Regions from separate parts of the Brevibacillus sp. DP1.3A genome, predicted to be linked through region 4. Evidence: riboswitches for the same ligand, from Rfam matches in the RefSeq annotation. Region 4 holds a riboswitch; each other region holds the start of a gene.
What was found. A riboswitch is a leader RNA that binds a small molecule or an ion and turns the genes downstream of it on or off. The one in region 4 is predicted to bind cyclic di-AMP.

Region 1 (4,730 bases), 230 kb from region 4:
AGCAGATGCCAAAAGAACAAATGAGGCATTATGCGACGATTGCTTTTACCAAGTCGCAACGATTGGAAAAGCTGATTGATGAGCTGTTCGAAATTACGAGAATGAATTACGGCATGGTCAACATCGAGCAAAAGGTCATTGATTTGAGTGAATTGTTGGTTCAGTTAAATGAAGAGATGTATCCTTCCTTTGAGAAAAATGAGCTGGTCGCGCGATGTACGATTGCTGCTCAATTAGTAATCGTGGGAGATGGAGAGCTGCTGGCGCGCGTATTTGAGAATATCCTGACCAATGCGATACGCTACGGGGGCGATGGCCATTTTATCGATATGAACGCCTACCGGGAGGGCGATGAAGTAGTTGTTCAAATCATGAATTACGGTGACCAGATACCTGAAGAGGCGCTGCCGCATATTTTTGAAATGTTTTTTACGGGCGACAAAGCGCGAGCTCATCAAGGGGGAGGCACTGGACTCGGCCTGTTTATTGCAAAAAATATCGTCGAGAAGCATCGGGGAACGATTTCTGTTCAAAGTGATTTGATTCGTACATGTTTTGAGGTGCGGTTGCCGTATGGATGAAATGATGGCAATAAAAAAATGGAGACGATTCAATGTCTCCATTTTTTTATTGCATAATTCATGGAAATCTAAATTTTGATAGAATATTCTTATAACGAAACGAATTAACTTTGGGGGAGTTATGAATAAATACACATGGACATTGATTGGTGCGGTAATTGTTGCTGGAATATCATTGGCTACTTGGGCTGGGGCCATTAACCAAGGGGATAAGGAAGCGCTACATGCATATAAAAAGATGGAACAGGCACGCAACCAAGAGAACAAATCCTTAAGTAAATCGAGTAGGAATGTAACTCTGTCAGACTTTTCAATTCAGGGAGCTGTTTTACCAGAAGCGGATAAAATACGTAACTACAACGATACGAATATGCAAGGACTACTATCTTCAACAGATGAAAAACTTTCGTTCATTATGGAGGAGAATGAAGTAAAAGGTATCGTTATAGCAACAGATACAGAGCCAATCATGGCTGGTGGTGAAAAAAGTGGCCCTGAATTGTTTGACCTTTACGAGAACATGAAAAATACGCTCGGGGAAGATGTAAACATGAAGTACTTTAGTTATTCAGGTGGGTTTATTTTCGTTGCAACTGATAGGGAAGGTGAGGAAAGCTTGTGGCTCGATCAACGTGCTTCTACATTTTTAGATCTCCCTTCGCACAAGCAACTTAAATCTGAAGAAGTTGTAGAAAAAATTCGAGAAGGTGCGGAATCGGTGGATGAAGAAAAGACAAACCAACTAGAAATGGGAAGTAAATCTGAATAAAGCGTATAAAGCTAGCTGTTGGCTTTTCACGGAGATAGATGTTCAAATGCCACTCCAGACAAGGCTGGGAAAAAACAAGAAAGCCGGGTCCCCGCTAGAGGACTCGGCATTTATAACCAATTTCATTATCCGATGAATTCTTGTACCCAGTATCCATTCACAAAGCCTACACCGATTTTGGTGAAGGAAGGATTCATAATGTTTTGACGGTGTCCTTCACTGTTCATCCATTGGTTCATGACTTCCTCAGCGGTGCGTTGACCCATGGCGATGTTCTCACCCGCGGTCATAGAAGATACACCGAATTGTTTCATCATGTCAAATGGAGAGCCATACGTAGGGCTTGTATGGTCAAAGTAGTTGTTGTTGGACATATCAGCCGCTTTTGCTTGTGCAACTTTGTTCAGGGAAGCATCCAGTTCCACTGGCTTCAGACCTGCTTTTGCACGCTCTTGGTTTACCAAATCAGTTACTTGCTTCCCAACAGAGGAAGCATCCACTTGTTGGTTAGCTTGTTTTACTGGCTGCTGTTGATTCGCTGGTGCTGCGTAAGGTGCTTGCATTTGCGGTTGGACAGGTTGCATATATGGTTGATACCCGTATTGCGGACATGTGGTAGCGGCAGAAGCTGTGTTAGAAAAGCCGGAAAGAACAAATCCCAATCCCAATGTCGCGATTGCAATAGTACCAAGGCGTTTCATATTCACATCGTCTCCTTTTTTTGGCCTACGAGGTTAGTTGACGGATTCGGATTGAGGAAACAACCCTACGCACTTTGGCGATTCACCCCATGCAGATCTCTCATCTGCAAGTAAAAAAGATCCCCCGCACTTCCATTTGAGAGGAAGTTTCGGCTGTTTTGTTTGGCATGACCTAGAATAACAGAGATTCACCGGTGAAAGAAACCCGTAAAATTTGGTAGGATTAATAAGAATATCTCTTGTTTTATTGAGAGGGTGGAGTCCGACACTCACTTGTCTTGCATCGGCAACGCCAGACCGCTCGAACAAGCGCTTCAGCACGCAACTACTGAAATGCTCTCCTTGCTAGTCGAAGACTATCGGCTCTCGGTAAATGAAACAAGCCTGCTGCTCGGCCAAGTCGTCGAATATGAGGTGGCCAACGTGTTCAATCCCGCTTACAGTGTCGCCTGTAAAATTCCAAGCATATTTACCTGTTCGCAAATCCTAGCCGCTCAATCGCTTAAGTGGGGTCTGACGTTAAAGTTGAGTCAGAAAAAGGGATGCGCATATGATCGGCGGCTGCTCCGAATGCTTCCCGAGCTGATTCAGCATACCTCATAGACAGTGCAGGTGGATAGGGCCTCTTATGCGAGGCTCCTTTTTTTATTGTTTTTCGTTAGTCAGGAAGTGACGAGTTTGTATAAAGCTGGTCGTAGAGAATGTGTATTGAGCATGCAATCCAATTTGGGGTAAAATTTACTCAAGTAAGATGATAATGATTATCACTACAAATCAACGAATTGTTTTGCTACAAAACATAAAACTTATTGGAGTGAATTTAATCATGGCAAGATCGGGATTTATGAAAACAGGATGGATATCGCTTATAACGGCAGCAATGATTACGGTGACAGGTTGCGGCTCGACAGGCGATCAAGCTGTGGCCACGGTGACTACCGATCAGCCTGCACAGGCAACGGCAGCGCCAAGCGAAGCTCCGCCTCAGACGGAAACGCGCGTCGTAACCGATGGCTTCGGAGAGGTAGAGATTCCGACAAATCCAAAGCGAATCTCAGCTCTTTATCGTGAAGATTATTTGGTTGCGCTTGGGGTAACGCCTATTGTCCAATATTATAACCCGATGTGGGGCAAGCAGGATTATTTGAAGCTGGAAGTGCCGTTGTTCGACGTGACCGGCAGCATCGAAGCCATGCTTGTGTCCGAGCCGGACTTGATCATCGGCGCCGGAGAGGTCGATGTAGCACAATACGCGCTCTATTCCAAGGTTGCGCCGACGTTCCGCTTGCCGGACGACGTACTTGCGGATTCGCGCAAAACATTGACCTTAATCGCCGAATTGCTTGGTCTCAGCGACAAGGCGGAGCAGGTTCTTGCCGATTACGAAGCCCGAATTGTCGATGTGAAGGCGAAGCTGAACGCGGCGATCGGCGATGAGAAGCTTGTTGTTCTGCGGATGAACGTCGTAGATAAATCGATTAATATTTTCGGCATTCATAACACGTTTGTCGGACAAATCTTGTATGAGGATCTTGGGCTGAAGGCGCCGAGGTTCGCCGAGGCGATGACGGAGGGCAATATCGTCTTGTCGAAGGAGGTCATTCCGGAGCTTGACGCGGACCGTATTATTTTGCTTCCGTCCAACGGGACGTGGGAGGATGAGAGCAACACGAAAGCGCTTGAGGAAATGAAGGCAGATCCGTTATGGCAGACCGTTCCTGCATTTAAGAACGGCCATGTATATCCCGTAGAGAGATCGTATTGGCAGACGGGAGCCATTACGGCCAACGGGTTGAAGATGGATGATTTACTTCGATTATTGGCTTCTTAGCAGGAAATAAGAGTGATTAGTTCATTGGCGGGACTCATCGCCATAATTGAGAAAGAGCCGCTTTTCAACGAAGGTTGATGGGTGGCTCGATTTGATTTACACTATATTCATTGAGAATGAATATCAATTAAAAGGCGGTTGATAGTAACGATGGATATTGAACAGCGCAAACAAGCTGGGACTGCTCCTTTAGTCCAATATGCGCTGCGATCGATCCGCTTAGTCGTTGCGGGCGAGCGAGCAGAAATGAGTGATTTGGACGGCAGCGATAGAAACGATAAGGAGAGCTTTGAACTGCTCATTATAATGAGCGGGACGGGACAAGGAAAATGCTATTTGCAGGGGCCAGGAAGATCTTTATATGTTGATCAAGAGGTTATGAGCTGCAGCTATTACCAAGTGTGCTTCGAAACGAGCGGCTATGAAGCAGCTTCGAGCTTGCTGCCGGATAAGCAAGAGCTTGCCTGCGCACCCTTCGCGAAGACGATGGAGCTGCTTGATGAGTTATATGAACTCCGCGGGGCGAGCGACGAGCTCGAGCTGTTCCAACGATTTGTGAGATTTCAAGAGCTGCTGCTCTTTCTATTCCGCCAAAATGCACCTGCAGCCGAGGATAAGGGAACGGATATCGAGCGGAATGGGGTAGAGCTTAGCATACGGCATATTCATCAGTATTACCGTGAGCTTCTGAACTTGGAGGAGCTGTCCTCCCTCGCAGGCATTGATCGCTGGAAGTATACCCGTCTGTTCAAAGAGGCTACGGGTCAAGTACCGCTTCAGTACTTGAATGAAGTACGGATTAATCAAGCCAAGAAGTGGCTGGCAAGCGCCGATGACAAGCTGCTCGA
Region 2 (4,730 bases), 650 kb from region 4:
CTGATCGTTTTCACTTTGACCATTACGACATGTATAGATGAATGCAGGCGGAATGTTCAACAGGGTAAAGTCGATCTTGACCCAGGGAAAACGATCCTGCAACTCAGCTTGGAGTTGTAGCGAATATTGGAATGTAATGAATAGGCCCCCTGGCTTTAGTACAGATTGAACTTCGTCCAGAATTGCTGCCCTCTGCTCTTGTGGAAAATTGGCGAATGGCAGACCTGAGATAATGACATCTGCACCTGCAAGGTTCTGCTCCTCCAAGTAAGACCTAAGTTTAGTCGCTTCCTCCCTGATAGGAAGATCGGGAAAACGTGATTGAAGCATAGAGCGAAAATGGGAATCTCGTTCCACAAGCACGTACTGTGTGCCAGGACGCAAGCGCTGATAGATCGTTTGGGTAAATGCCCCTGTACCAGGTCCCAGCTCCAGGATCACATCGGTTGAAGCCCAATCGACGCTTTTCAACATTTGCTCACATAAAAAACGAGAGCTGGGGATTATACTACCAACGCGTCCAGGCTCAGCGATAAATCGCCGCAAAAAGACCAAGAAGTCCTGCAAGAATCGTACCTCCTAGGGGAAAAGCAGCCTGATGTACACAGGCTGCCGAATTGACACAATCTATTCTACACCCAGTCCCCCAGTTCCTGTCGAATTAGGATTGTACAGGTTTGGCTACCGGTGCTTTTACTTCATTAATGGATGCTTTGATGCTGGCTAGTTCTGCATCGAGATCATCCTTTTCCAGTTCAGACAAAGCGTTCTCCCAAGCGCGGTTTGTTTGGCGCCATTGTCCACTCATTTGCGCTTCTGCTTCCATGCGCATGACTTTTTCTTCCATGCGGGCGAAGCCACGGCCTGCGGACGGATTGCCGATACCGACAACTGCTTGATTGACTTGCTTTTGTGTACGAGCTACTTGTGCACGTGCCATCAGTGTGAACCTTTTCGCACGCATTTTATAGAACTCTTCCTTCAGCTCAGCCAACTTCTCGCGCATTTGCGTAGCTGCCTCGGATGCTGACAGGTAGAGACCTTCATATTCCGCTGCACGGCCTTCGTACTGCTTCTTGTCAGCGAGTGCTCGACGAGCCAACTCGTCTTCTCCCTCAGTCAAGGCGAGCTTGACTTGACGATCGCGTTTTTCGATCAGAGCATTGGCTTCGTCCAATTGCTGGCGGAATTTCTTTTCCAGTGCAACCTGACGGGCAACTGCTACTTCAACTTGTCCGATTTCTACTTCCATGTCACGCATATATTGATTCAGCATTACTACCGGATCTTCCATCGAATCCAATGCATCATTTACCGAAGCTACTGTCAGGTCACGCAAACGTTTAAAGATACTCATTATATTTTCCTCCTCATCATATCACATCATATTGTTCATCCAAAAGACTCTTGCGACACAGTGTTATTGCGGTTACTAAAACGGTTATGGCCGTTTGGTTACGTTTCTCTCCCAAGCGTCTAGCGTATCTTCTTTTAATACTTTTTGGGCCCATTCACGCTCCCAAGCAGGTGGAGCTTGTTTAGGTTCTTGACTGGGACGCAGTAAGCGATATCCCAGATAAATCACCCCAATGGCCAGAAGTGCGTGAAATAGTAGGTCAAGCTTGCCAATCAACATCAGGAACCCGAATAGGAAGACTAGGATTCCCCAAAAGCGTGAACCGGTTTGTCCCATAATCTTTTTGGCACCGTATATCATGATCACACCGGGAATGATGAACCCGAGCAAGTCTCCGATATCGATACCCACCAGATCTAGAAGAACCAACCCACCGACTAGCAGCAGAACCAGCCCGAGTAGAACTTTGCCAGACCGTTCGCTCATTACTCGTTTACCTCCATTCGTTTTGCATGTGGTGCTTGTGGAACGTTATGCCCTTATTGTAGCCCTCGGTATAGGCTTCCCATAACGGGCGTGCGGTTGGTTTTTCCCTCCGTCCTTGGACGGAGACAATTTCCTGCCCTAATCGGACAAGCTGTCCCGCAAGGCAGAACAAGCGCGCGTCGAAAGGCGTCTTGCACTGTTGAACGAAAACGTTACAGCATTTGACGGTATTTTTGTGACGAATATGTGAACAAGCAGATGAAAAAGAAGGAAAAGAAGGACTGGCGTAGAATCTTCGTAAGAGTGCGTGTAAAAAAACATCGAAAAATAGCCGAATTCCGCTTGGCGGAAACGGGGGAACCACGTTTTTGGGGTGAATGGTTGCTACTCCTAGCAGCCTAGGGCGTCCTTTCGACCGAACCCTTCAGCTAACCTCGTAGGCTCACGAAGGGAGCAGTTTCTTTTGCGCAAGGTGGTTTTATCTTTATTTATGGCTGGAATGCTTGCTATGGGGGCAGGCGCTGCACAGGCTGCTGAGGAGAATACTCTCAATGAAGTAGTCAGCGACTTGTACGGTACCCCTTACAAATCTTCCGGCTCGTCCAAAAAGGGCTTTGACTGCTCCGGTTTCACGCGCTACGTATTTGATGCGTTAGGTGTAGACCTGCCTCACAATTCTGCTTCCCAGTACGCATTAGGTACAGAGGTAGCCAGAAAAGATTTGCAGCCAGGCGATCTCGTATTCTTCAATACGAACGGTCGCAGCATTTCTCACGTGGGTATCTACATTGGAGACGGCACATTCGTGCACTCGGAATCTGGTCGTGGAGTCGTCAACACCAAGTTGAGCGATCCATACTACTGGAGCAAGCGTTATGTAGGCGCCAAGCGTCTCAGCGTTCCTGTTCTAGCGAAAGCAGAAACTCCGAAAAAGGAAAAAGCGGTGCAAGCTGCATCGTTGCCGGAAAAACCAGCTCAAAAATAGTCGTTCGGCAAAATAATAAAAGCCAGGGACACTACGTCTCTGGCTTTTTCTGACGGAATTTAGTACCTGGTCTAAAGAGGTACCCTCATATATTAGAACAACTTAATAACTTACGGGGTTTCTTCCCCTGATCAGGTCAAAGCATGTTATGATAGACAAGACCCATTCTTTGAATGGTATTCCTTATTAATAGAAGTAACTGGGGGTTGTTCCGGTGAAAGATCACATTTTAATTGTCGATGACAATCTGGAGATTATTGAACTGCTAGAAGACATTTTGGAGAACGAGGGCTTCACCGTTTCCTCCGCAGAGAGTGGAGAAGATGCACTCTCCCTGCTCAGCCAAGGAGAGCGACCCAATCTGATCCTTTTGGATATTATGATGCCCAACATGAGTGGCTACGAGCTCTGTTCTCAAATTCGCCGTGAATGGGATTTGCCTATACTGTTTCTCAGTGCAAAAGGAAAAGCGGTAGATAAGGTAGTCGGCTTTGAAATTGGCGCAGACGATTACATTACGAAGCCTTTTGATACAGAAGAACTGCTCGCTCGCATTCGTGCCCACCTGCGTCGTTATGAGCGCATTCGCAAGCATACTGAGGAGCAGCCTGAGAAGGAAACAGCCTCTTCTCCGATTACAGTTTTGAAATTCAAGGACCTAGAAATTCATAAAGAAACGTATTCCGTTTATGTATGTAATCAAAAAATTGAGCTCTCTACCAAAGAATTTCAACTGCTCACATTCCTCGCAGAAAATGCGGGCATCGTCTTTACAAGAGAGCAAATCTACGACCGCGTCTGGGGATATGGTTATGGCTCGCTCAATACAGTGACCGTCCATATCAAAAACCTCCGTGAAAAGCTGGAAACAGAGCGTCAGTTCATTAAAACACAATGGGGGACAGGCTACGTATTTATCGGGGAGAAGCTTTAAATGAGCTTACGTAATAAAATTTTTCTCTCCTTCATTTCCTTGATCACACTAAACATCTTGTTGTTTAAATTCGTTTTTCAAGACATTATTGTCGCTCAACTCAAAAATGATCGGCATAATCAGTACCAGGCTGAGAAGGAAGCCGCAGAGAAGGTCATGCTCAATCAATTGCTTCTCGTCAGTAATTTCAAGGACCCAATCGAACGATTGGAGCTTGAAAAGCAGTTGCCAGACGACGTGATGTACCGCATGCTCGTGAAGGATGCCAATGGAAACACCATCTACAGCAAAACATCACGCGCCTATAATTTGAAAATGCCTTCTCCCTCCTCATCAAACCGTGGCGATTCTGCCAAGCAAAATGACCTCAAAGTGGTAGCTGAGTACCATTTTCAGCAGGAGCCACCGCGTACAGGGGAGATCGTTGTTTATTTCTACACAGATGATTACGACATAATGGCTACGACAGGGGTTTCCATGATGCTTTGGTTTATTTACGGAAGCATTAGTCTGGTGGGATTGGTTCTACTCGCTTTGTTCGTTCGCTGGATACTACGGCCCGTGAACGAATTATCGCGCGTCACCCAAGAAATCCAGGAAGGGAAACGGTTAGTGACATTTACGTATCGATCGCATGATGAGTTTGGCCAACTCTTTCGATATTTCGGGGATATGGTTGATGAGCTTCGCTTAGCGGAAGAAAGACAGGCCGAAATGATTGCTTCGATCGCCCACGACTTCCGCACGCCTCTCACCACGATCAAAGGGTATGCGTCATATATCGGCTCCGGTCGTGTGACGGATATGACCAAAATACAGAAACAGATGAGCAAAATCGAGTTAAAAACGACTGACTTGGAAAAGCTGCTAGATGAGTTGCAGGACTTCACCGCCCAAAGCTCCGAAGTCCGACTCAATATTAACCGCATTCATGTCAAAAGCTTCTTGAGAGGAATTATTGAGGACTA
Region 3 (4,730 bases), 3.0 Mb from region 4:
TGCTACTTTGAAATCGAAAACTGAGTAATGCGGGAGGGAGAAGGAAATGGCTGAACGCATGATCGTTCGCCTGGGAGACCCTATCTTGCGTGAAACTTCAAAAAGAGTACCATCCATTACTCCACAGGTTGAAAAGATTTTGGATGATATGGCCCAAACGATTTACGCTGCGAAAGGTCGAGCAGGCTTGTCTGCGATCCAGATTGGCATCCCGAAGCGTTTAGTTGTGATGGATTGCGGCAGCGGCTTGATTGAACTGATCAATCCGGTGTTGATGGAAAAATCAGGTGAGCAGGTAGGGCAAGAAGCTTGTCTTTCGATACCGGGTGTATTTGGAATCGTTCGTCGGGCGAATTATGTCAAAGTTCAGACGTTGAACCGCCAAGGAGAAACAAAGACAATCGAAGCCGAAGATTTCCTCGCTCGGTGTATTCAGCACGAGATGGACCATTTGGAAGGAATTTTGTTTATTGATCATACGGAAGAGATTTATTCGGCAAAAACGGGAAAGAAATTGAATTACGAGGATTTACACCGGATACATGCTAAACGTAGAAAAAAGCGTGGGAAATAAACAGAGCATAAACAGCAAGGAGATTAACTCATGAAGCGTTGGAATATTATGTTGACAGGCTTTGGAACAGTAGGACAGCACGTAGCCAGACTGCTGGAGCAGCGACGGGACCGATACCGCGAGCTTTATCAAGCGGATGTCAGACTCGTGGGAGTCGTTCGTTCGGCTTCCGGTCTCTACGATGAGAACGGAATCGATTCAGGAAAATTGGAAGACTATGCTCATACAAAACAAGCAAGGCACCCATCATGGAACGCGCTGGCATTTATCAAATCGGTTCAAGCGGATGTGCTCATCGAGGCTGGTCCATCTGAAAAAGAGGGAGGGCCAGGACTTACTTTTATTCGATATGCATTGGAAAATGCTATCCATGCAATCGCGATTTCAAAAGGCGCGCTTGTTGTCGATTATGCTGGCTTAGCCGCTCTAGCCAAAAAACATGGCGTCGCGTTGAAAGTCAGTGGGGCAACAGCAGCTGCTCTACCGACGATCGATCTATTGCAATATAACTTGGCAGGCTGTGAAGTGAAGCGAGTCGAAGGCATTTTTACGGGAACGACTAACTTCGTGCTCACAAAAATGATGGAAGAGGGGCTCACCTGTGCGGAAGCAGTCGAGCTCGCGCAGAAAATGGGGATTGCCGAACCGGACCCTTCTTACGATATCGATGGTTGGGATACAGCTTCGAAGCTCACGATCTTGGCAAACGCCGCTTTTGGCGCGCAAGTAAATCTGACCGATGTCACACGCGCAAGTATTCGCGAAATAACCTCGTTACAAATCGAGACGTGGAAAAAGCATACGAAGATCCCCAAGCTGATCGGAAGTATCCAAAAGGAAGCAAATGGTACACTTTCGGTAGCAGTGGAGCTTTGTGCAGTGGATCATACTCATCCATTTGCATCTGTATCAGGTACGACAAAAGCCATACGGGTTGAAACAGATGTCATGGGGGATTTATTCGTCGTTGGAGGAAAATCAGATCCTGTTGCGGCAGCAGCGGCTGCCTTAAAAGACCTTGAACATATCATTAGCAGATAGGCTCATTTGCATGTGCTTCCAGTGTTCCTTAGGAATGAGTCGTTTACAACCGCGAGCATACTAGGGGTGCACCACAAAAAAACGGCAAGGGGGCCATACGGATGAACCAATCGTCTGATGTCAATGCCGAGCTGCAGCAAGTATCTGCTTACCCAACCAAGCAAAAAATGAATCAAAAGAATGTCGCTTTGGTAAATGAGCAGGATAGCTGCTGTTGCACCCCCAAAAAGCAGGCATCCGAAGCACAACAGGAATAATGCCTACACGAAAAAGCCGGGTCTCGATTAAGAGACACCGGCTTTTCGTTTCGTGCAATGCTTTTTATCCGATAAATTCTTGTACCCAGTAGCCATTTGTGAAGCCTACACCAATTTTTGTGAACGCAGGGTTCATAATGTTTTGGCGGTGGCCTTCACTGTTCATCCATTGTTGCATAACTTCTTGTGGACTCTGTTGACCCATGGCGATATTCTCACCTGCAGTCGAGTACTGAATGCCATACTGCTTCATCATTTCAAATGGGGAACCGTACGTTGGGCTGTTGTGGTCAAAATAGTTGTTAGAAGACATATCTTGTGCTTTTGCCAACGCTACTTTGGACAGTGCTGCATCCATTTGAACAGGCTTGAGACCTGCTTTTGCACGTTCTTGGTTCACCAAATCCGCGACTTGTTTCGCAAAATCACCCGTTTTTCCTTGTTCCACTTGAGTTGCTGGAGCGGCAGGCTGAGCGACGTTTTTGCTAGGCTGCGCTGGGGCAGCTTGAACTGGTGTTTGTTGCACCGGCTTTGCAGGTTGCATCGGTGTCATTGGCTGTTGTACTGGCATTTGTTGTCCAGGGGCAAAGCCTTGTTTTTGTTGAAAGAAGTTCCAAAATTGCTGGGAATTTGGAGCTTTTTGGAATTGTGGCATATAATATTGGAATTGTCCGCCAGGAACAGGGCAATTAGAAGCAGCCGAAGCAGAAGTAGCAAACCCTGTCAAAGCCAAGCCCAGACCAAGAGTCATCGCGATTGTAACAGAACCAAAACGTTTCATTAAACAAATCTCTCCTTTTTTTTGCCTACGAGGTTAGTTGTCGGATTCGGATTGAGGAAACAACCCTACGCCAGTTCGGCGATTCACCCCAATGTGGCATATCTCATCCACAAAAAAGTCCCCCGCACTTCCTTTTCAAGAGGAAGTCTCGGCTTATTTCGTTTGGCATGAACAACGATATCAGACAATCCCAATCGAAATAAAGGAGTAATATATGGCAAATAGCTAGAAGCGTTGTTAAATAAGGCTCATTTCGATTCGTTTGATTGTTCCTTCCATGCGGTTAAACCGCCTTCCAATGCATTTGCTTGAAAACCATGCTCACGAAGAAGAGCGGCAGCTTTTTGCGCTTTGTTACCTGTTGTACATACAGTAACAATTTGCATATTTTGCGCAAGTTTCTCGGTTTCTTCATCGAATGGCTTGTCCTGTTCCTTCATTAGAAGATAGGGGGCGTTACGTGTCGATGCGTTTTCATGAACGAGGCTGCCAGAAATAAATTTTTCGGCGTCGCGTACGTCCAATAAAAGTACGGGCACTTTCTTTTGAAGCAATTCGGATAATTGAATGGTTGTCAAAGTATGATTTTGCAATGAAATCCCTCCCAATGCTATTGTAACAGAGTACCGCCATCTCCAGTATAAGGGTGAACGGTTGCTTTTATTGGACAACCATGGTAGAATGAGGTTGCTACTTGAAAAATTGATACCTAAAATTCATCGAGGTGTATGCTGATGGATAACATTTTTGAATCCCCGATTCACACTGGCGCGGTCATCGGAGCCGCAAGGATGGAAGAGAGGAAGGGCTTTCATTGTTTTAGGTTTTCAAAAGGTTTTGTTTTTTATTTTGCAGTTCCGTCCTATGACATTCGCATATTTGCTGAGTAGGTAAAATTCACATATCATGAAGGCGTATCATTGCACATGATTTGGTATTTCTTCATGATATGTGAGCTTTATTTGCTTCGGTAAATATGACTAGCATATTCAAATTGAATTTTTGGAGGTTTTTTTAAATGCAAACGAACGGAACAGTAAAATGGTTTAACGCAGAAAAAGGTTTCGGTTTCATTCAAGTAGAAGGCGGAGACGATGTATTCGTACACTTCAGCGCAATCCAAGGTGACGGTTTCAAAACTTTGGACGAAGGTCAAAAAGTTCAATTCAACATCGTTCAAGGCAACCGTGGCCCACAAGCTGAGAACGTAGTAAAACTGTAAGTCTCCTTTTAAAAGAAACTGTCCTTTCGAGGGCAGTTTTTTTGTCGTGGTCATAAAAGTAAAAAGGCGTTGGGATAGTCCCCAGCGCCTTTTCCTGCATGCGAATGGTTTAAAAAAGGAACTATGGCGTCCCACCATAATTCCTCATTTTCTTCCTACAAAATAGTTAAATACAAGTTTCGATTTCGACAGTTTGGAATTGACTGTCAAGAACTGAAAGACCGACCACTTGACCGCCGCCGATGGAAGTACGGCCATAAGTGGTGAGAAGGACATTTCTGTTGTTTTCTGCTACGGTAAGGCGAACTTCATAGTGGAAAGAAGCGGGGACCAGCGCATTGAAAGCAGTGCGAGTATTCGCAGGGATAAATTGCGTGATGTCAAGCAAGGTGCTAACTGGATTCGTTTGCGTAACTGCGTTACCCCAGTTCAATACTTGCACACGTACTTCAACTTCTTCTGTGTTCAGATTTACCAGGTCGAGGTGAGCAGTGAGAGCAACAGCGAGGTTGTTTTGCAAAATACCAGTCGTTCTCACAGTATTTCTTTTTGGGCGTCTGTGACTTCTTTTTTCCGTAACACCTTGATCGTCGTCGTATTCGATTTCAGACATCCATGTTCACTCCATTCTTGTGTAAACTAGTGGGACAATAATACGATATTGTTTCTTGCCTTGATTTGTAACGGCGAACGTAAGGGGACGAGTAACTATTTTTGATAGAGGATGGTGGAGGTTTTGGGAGAAACGCCTGTATGCAAACAACTAGACTATACGGCACGATTTGATTGGGGATACGAAGGAGTGGAACAGGTCGGTGCAGCATCGGATACAATCGTCATTATCGATGTGCTCTC
Region 4 (4,730 bases):
GATACGATCGTCCTCGATAAAACAGGGACCGTAACCAAAGGCGAGCCAGAACTGACAGACGTCATCGCCATTGATATCGAAGAACAAGAGCTGCTCTCTTTGGTCGGTGCCGCTGAGAAAAATTCCGAGCACCCATTGGCTCAAGCCATCGTTCGCGGTATTGCGGATAAAGGAATCACCCTGTCCGATACAGGTTCTTTTGAAGCCATTCCTGGTTTCGGTATCCAGGCAACCGTCTCTGGCAAAGAAGTACTCGTCGGTACTCGTCGCTTGCTGGAAAAACATCAAATTTCGTACCAAGCAGTGTCTGATACCATGCTGGCACTGGAGCGCTCCGGTAAAACGGCGATGCTCGCAGTCGTCGAAGGCAAGCTCGCTGGCTTGATTGCCGTAGCGGATACGATCAAACCAACCTCCAAGCAAGCTGTTCAGCGCATGAAAGCAATGGGATTGACTGTAATCATGATGACCGGTGACAACCGTCAAACTGCCGAGGCCATTGCCCGTGAAGCAGGAATCGATCACGTCATCGCAGAAGTCCTGCCTGAAGGCAAAGCCGCAGAAGTGAAAAAACTGCAAGAACAAGGCAAAAAAGTAGCGATGGTTGGCGATGGTATCAACGATGCTCCTGCACTTGCTACCGCTGACGTCGGTATGGCAATCGGTACAGGTACAGATGTGGCTATGGAAGCAGCCGATATTACCTTGATGCGCGGCGAACTGACTAGTGTCGCTGACGCCATCGAGATGAGCAAACGCACCATTCGCAACATCAAGCAAAACCTGTTCTGGGCATTGGCCTACAACACTTTGGGCATCCCGATTGCCGCAATCGGCTTCCTCGCTCCATGGCTCGCTGGTGCCGCAATGGCCTTCAGCTCCGTATCCGTTGTACTCAACGCACTGAGACTGCAACGAGTAAAGCTGTAACAACAGTAACAAGCGGCTTTGTCCGCCTTACCTATACAACATAAAATGTAAGGAGAGATTGATCATGACAAATATCACATTGAACGTAGAAGGTATGTCTTGCAACAAATGCGTAGCGCGCATCGAGAACACATTGAAAGATCTGGGGGCAGAAGGAAAAGTACACTTGGCAGATAAAAAGGTTGATGTTTCCTACAACGAGAGCACATTGACACTCGAAGCAGTAAAAGAAGCAATCGAAGACCAAGGCTACGACGTCGTTTAATCATCGTGTCTTTGAAAAGCAAAGCTCCTGCCTGATTCATTGAGGCGGGAGCTTTTTTGTGTTGAGGTAAAAGTGGCTGTAGTGGAGGGGAAGAAGCCCATTTCCAGTCTACGCTTCGGCCTACGCCCCGCAAGGGGTTAGACTGTCCGCTACGAAATGAATGTCGGGAGCGCTTCAAAAGTAGAGTTTCGAAGATGTATTCGCAGAGGTTGAAGCTGAAAACCCCCGCCATTCATTTCTCCGCTAGGTAGGGCTCCAGAGGCGCTAGGACTGGAAATGGTCTTCTTCCCGAGCGGCTATTCTTTACATCTTGAAAGCATCGTTCAAGGGATTTGCTTCTTTAAAAAGCATGTAGAAACCCAACAGCTCGTAGAGGAAACAGGAGAAATAAGCGAAGATCTTTGGACACACCTACCGAGGCGCAGTGAAAAAAAGAGAAACTGCCTTTAGCGTCCACCTCTGAGACACATCTTGAGTGGACCACTTTGGACGCGGTTTCGCTTTTTTTCACGGAGCCGGGCACAACATGCTTCCCAGCAGGTGTTCCAAGAAGCTGAGCGTTTTCTCCTGTTTCCTCCCCACCCCACAAGCGAGAGAGAATTACGCACGATTCCTTTAATCGAATGAGCAACCGAGAGCTAATCTAATCCGATTCGTAAAGAAAGACAAAGTCCGGTTAAAACCGTGCTAAACGAACGTTCACAATAACTGGAAGCGAGCGTATAATTCAAATCACAATCACGATTCAATAGGAAACAACACATACGGCCTAGTTCCGAGATTCTCGGAAGCGGGGGAACCAATCTTTTGGGGTTAATCCTGAGTGATCAGGAGGGATGAGGAAATGTCTTCTCTGCCATCCTACCCGTCAGCTAACCTCGTCGGCCAAAGCAGGGAAGGTCATGGATGGATAAAGTCTAGGCATTTTATGCGCAACAAGGGGATTCCTTGCGGGCGTGTGATAGGCCGATGCAGGCTTTTTCTTTGGGACCTTTGTTCTGGAGAAAAAGGATGGATCGGCCTATTTTTTATGGCAATACCGATAAGCAGCTTACGCGATACAGTCGTGAAAGAAATGATGTGGATCGCTGGGAGGCAGTTGGTACGACATAAACCGCTGACAATCGAAATCAGGAAGACAGAGTACAGGGCGTCCTGAAAATGGACGCCAGGTATTACGTAAGCCTGCGGATTTTCAACACGAGTAAAAATCAAGCGTGCCTGCTTGGTTTTGCTGGAGTGTGGAAACTTCGCGGGCTTTTTACATTTACGAAAAAACGAAGGATGAGGGATACCATGCCCAAAATGAAAGTCCATCAACTGACAAAAGTGTTCGGCAAGCAGCCCGAGCTGGCCTTGAAGCTGCTGGCGGAAGGACGTACAAAAGAACAAATTTACAAGCAAACGGGCCAGTCTATCGGGGTAAATCAGGTCAGTTTTGAAGTCGAGGAAGGTGAAATCTTCGTGATCATGGGCCTGTCCGGCAGTGGCAAATCAACCTTAATCCGACTGTGTAATCGACTGATTGACCCAACGAGCGGAAGCATCGAGATCGATGGGGAAGAGATCGTGGACATGAAGGCAACGGCTTTACGTGAGGTGCGGAGGAAGAAGCTCGGGATGGTTTTCCAAAATTTCGCCCTGTTTCCTCAGCGGACGGTACGAGAAAACGTCGAGTTTGGATTGGAGATTCAACAAGTACTACCAGGGCTCCGGCAAGAAAAAGCACGGGAAGCACTCGCGCTTGTTGGATTAACCGAGTGGGAAAATGCGTACCCGGATCAATTGAGCGGAGGGATGCGCCAGCGGGTCGGATTGGCGCGGGCGTTGGCTAATAATCCAGATATTCTCTTGATGGACGAAGCGTTCAGTGCACTGGACCCGCTCATTCGAAAAGATATGCAGGATGAGCTGCTGGAGCTTCAGATGACGATGAAAAAGACGATCCTGTTCATTACACATGACTTGCACGAGGCGTTGCGGCTGGGCGATCGGATTGCCTTTATGAAAGACGGACAGATCATTCAGATCGGCCGCCCGGAAGAAATCATGGCAGACCCAGCGGATGAATTCGTGCGGAAATTCGTGGAGGATGCCGACCTGTCCAGGGTCCTCGTTGCTGAAAATGTGATGAAACGGGCAGAAGCAATCACGCCTGACAAAGGGGCGCGAGTGGCGCTGCAACTCATGATGGATAACGGCGTGTCCAGCTTGTACGTCGTGGACAAAAAGCGCACACTGCTCGGCTTGATTACGGCGTATGACGTATCACTTGCGATCGGTTCGGGAGATTCGCTGGAGACGATCATGAAAACCGACCTCCCTACCGTTTTACCTGACGCACGTCTGCACAGTTTGTTTCCGATGATGGCAGATCTGCACGTCCCGATTGCTGTAGTGGGCGAGCAGCAGCGTTTGTTGGGTGTCATCGTAAAAGGAGCGGTGTTAGGCGGGCTGGTAGGCAAAGTCAATGTCCAAGAGCACCAGAGAGCAGAGGTGATGAGTGATGGACGTCGTGCCTAAGCTACCGATTGGCGAGTGGATGGAAGGGTTCGTGGAGGTGCTGGGCCAGTACAAAGGGGTATTGTTTGATCCAGTGTCTATCGTCATTTCCACGATGGTGACTTACTGTTCCACGGTTTTGGCAGAGATACCTTCACTGATTCTCATCTTGCTGCTAGGGGCTGCTGCGTGGATTTTTGCAGGGAGAGCGTCCATGGTCTTTACGGTTATCGGACTTTCTCTCATCCACAACTTGGGGTACTGGGATGAAACGATGGAGACATTGGGACTCGTCCTCACTTCCACCATGATTTCGATCGCCATCGGGGTTCCAGTGGGCATTCTTTGCGCGAGACACGATACGTTTCGCAATCTGGTCACGCCAGTACTGGATTTGATGCAGACGATGCCAGCGTTCGTTTATTTGATTCCCGCGATCTTTTTCTTCGGCTTGGGCGAGGTGCCGGGAGTCATTGCCTCCGTTATTTTTGCTTTGCCGCCAATCGTGCGTCTCACGAACTTAGGCATACGCCAGGTCCCAGCGGAAATGGAGGAAGCGGCGGACGCCTTTGGCGCAACTGGGTGGCAAAAGCTCGTGAAAGTACAACTGCCGTATGCGAAATCGACGATCTTGGCGGGAGTCAATCAGTGCATCATGCTCGCCCTGTCGATGGTGGTCATAGCGGCTATGATCGGGGCGAAAGGCTTGGGTGCAGACGTATATCGTGCCGTTTCCCAAGTGGATATAGGAAGAGGATTCGAGGCGGGGCTATCCATCGTGATCATCGCTATCGTCTTGGATCGGCTTACTCAACATGCAGGAAAAAAGGAGAGAAATACATGATGAACAAAACGGTTCCAGCTTTACTGGCAGTGATGATGGGAGCGACAGCTTGGCTTGCAGGCTGCTCCAGCCAAAACACAAACACACAAATACCGACAGCAACGGTGATCGGTCCTATTCCTTCTGAGACGTCGGACAACGCGCTAGGAGAAAAGCTCGACTACAAAATCATCGGAATCGACGCAGGAG

Region 1: linked by a shared signal. The riboswitch ahead of HP399_RS27970 (CAP domain-containing protein) and the one ahead of HP399_RS29135 (quaternary amine ABC transporter ATP-binding protein) in region 4 are both predicted to bind cyclic di-AMP.
Region 2: linked by a shared signal. The riboswitch ahead of HP399_RS25990 (C40 family peptidase) and the one ahead of HP399_RS29135 (quaternary amine ABC transporter ATP-binding protein) in region 4 are both predicted to bind cyclic di-AMP.
Region 3: linked by a shared signal. The riboswitch ahead of HP399_RS15270 (CAP domain-containing protein) and the one ahead of HP399_RS29135 (quaternary amine ABC transporter ATP-binding protein) in region 4 are both predicted to bind cyclic di-AMP.

Annotation. Positions count from the first base shown of each region.
Region 1 is NZ_CP085876.1:6,064,650-6,069,379, reverse strand. Features, by position in the region: gene HP399_RS27980 (sensor histidine kinase) at 1-581, shown strand, start outside; gene HP399_RS27975 (hypothetical protein) at 703-1,350, shown strand; gene HP399_RS27970 (CAP domain-containing protein) at 1,476-2,051, opposite strand; cyclic di-AMP (ydaO/yuaA leader) riboswitch at 2,059-2,216, opposite strand; gene HP399_RS27965 (hypothetical protein) at 2,325-2,654, shown strand; gene HP399_RS27960 (ABC transporter substrate-binding protein) at 2,878-3,882, shown strand; gene HP399_RS27955 (helix-turn-helix domain-containing protein) at 4,033-4,730, shown strand, end outside.
Region 2 is NZ_CP085876.1:5,638,561-5,643,290, forward strand. Features, by position in the region: gene HP399_RS25975 (class I SAM-dependent methyltransferase) at 1-567, opposite strand, end outside; gene HP399_RS25980 (PspA/IM30 family protein) at 662-1,357, opposite strand; gene HP399_RS25985 (LiaF transmembrane domain-containing protein) at 1,442-1,843, opposite strand; cyclic di-AMP (ydaO/yuaA leader) riboswitch at 2,163-2,302, shown strand; gene HP399_RS25990 (C40 family peptidase) at 2,307-2,828, shown strand; gene HP399_RS25995 (response regulator transcription factor) at 3,043-3,762, shown strand; gene HP399_RS26000 (sensor histidine kinase) at 3,763-4,730, shown strand, end outside.
Region 3 is NZ_CP085876.1:3,260,834-3,265,563, forward strand. Features, by position in the region: gene def (peptide deformylase) at 47-574, shown strand; gene HP399_RS15260 (homoserine dehydrogenase) at 605-1,615, shown strand; gene HP399_RS15265 (hypothetical protein) at 1,717-1,872, shown strand; gene HP399_RS15270 (CAP domain-containing protein) at 1,937-2,653, opposite strand; cyclic di-AMP (ydaO/yuaA leader) riboswitch at 2,661-2,817, opposite strand; gene HP399_RS15275 (rhodanese-like domain-containing protein) at 2,902-3,246, opposite strand; gene HP399_RS15280 (cold-shock protein) at 3,672-3,875, shown strand; gene HP399_RS15285 (hypothetical protein) at 4,042-4,488, opposite strand; gene HP399_RS15290 (2-phosphosulfolactate phosphatase) at 4,603-4,730, shown strand, end outside.
Region 4 is NZ_CP085876.1:6,292,887-6,297,616, reverse strand. Features, by position in the region: gene HP399_RS29145 (heavy metal translocating P-type ATPase) at 1-930, shown strand, start outside; gene HP399_RS29140 (cation transporter) at 995-1,195, shown strand; cyclic di-AMP (ydaO/yuaA leader) riboswitch at 1,952-2,098, shown strand; gene HP399_RS29135 (quaternary amine ABC transporter ATP-binding protein) at 2,492-3,718, shown strand; gene HP399_RS29130 (ABC transporter permease) at 3,702-4,541, shown strand; gene HP399_RS29125 (glycine betaine ABC transporter substrate-binding protein) at 4,538-4,730, shown strand, end outside.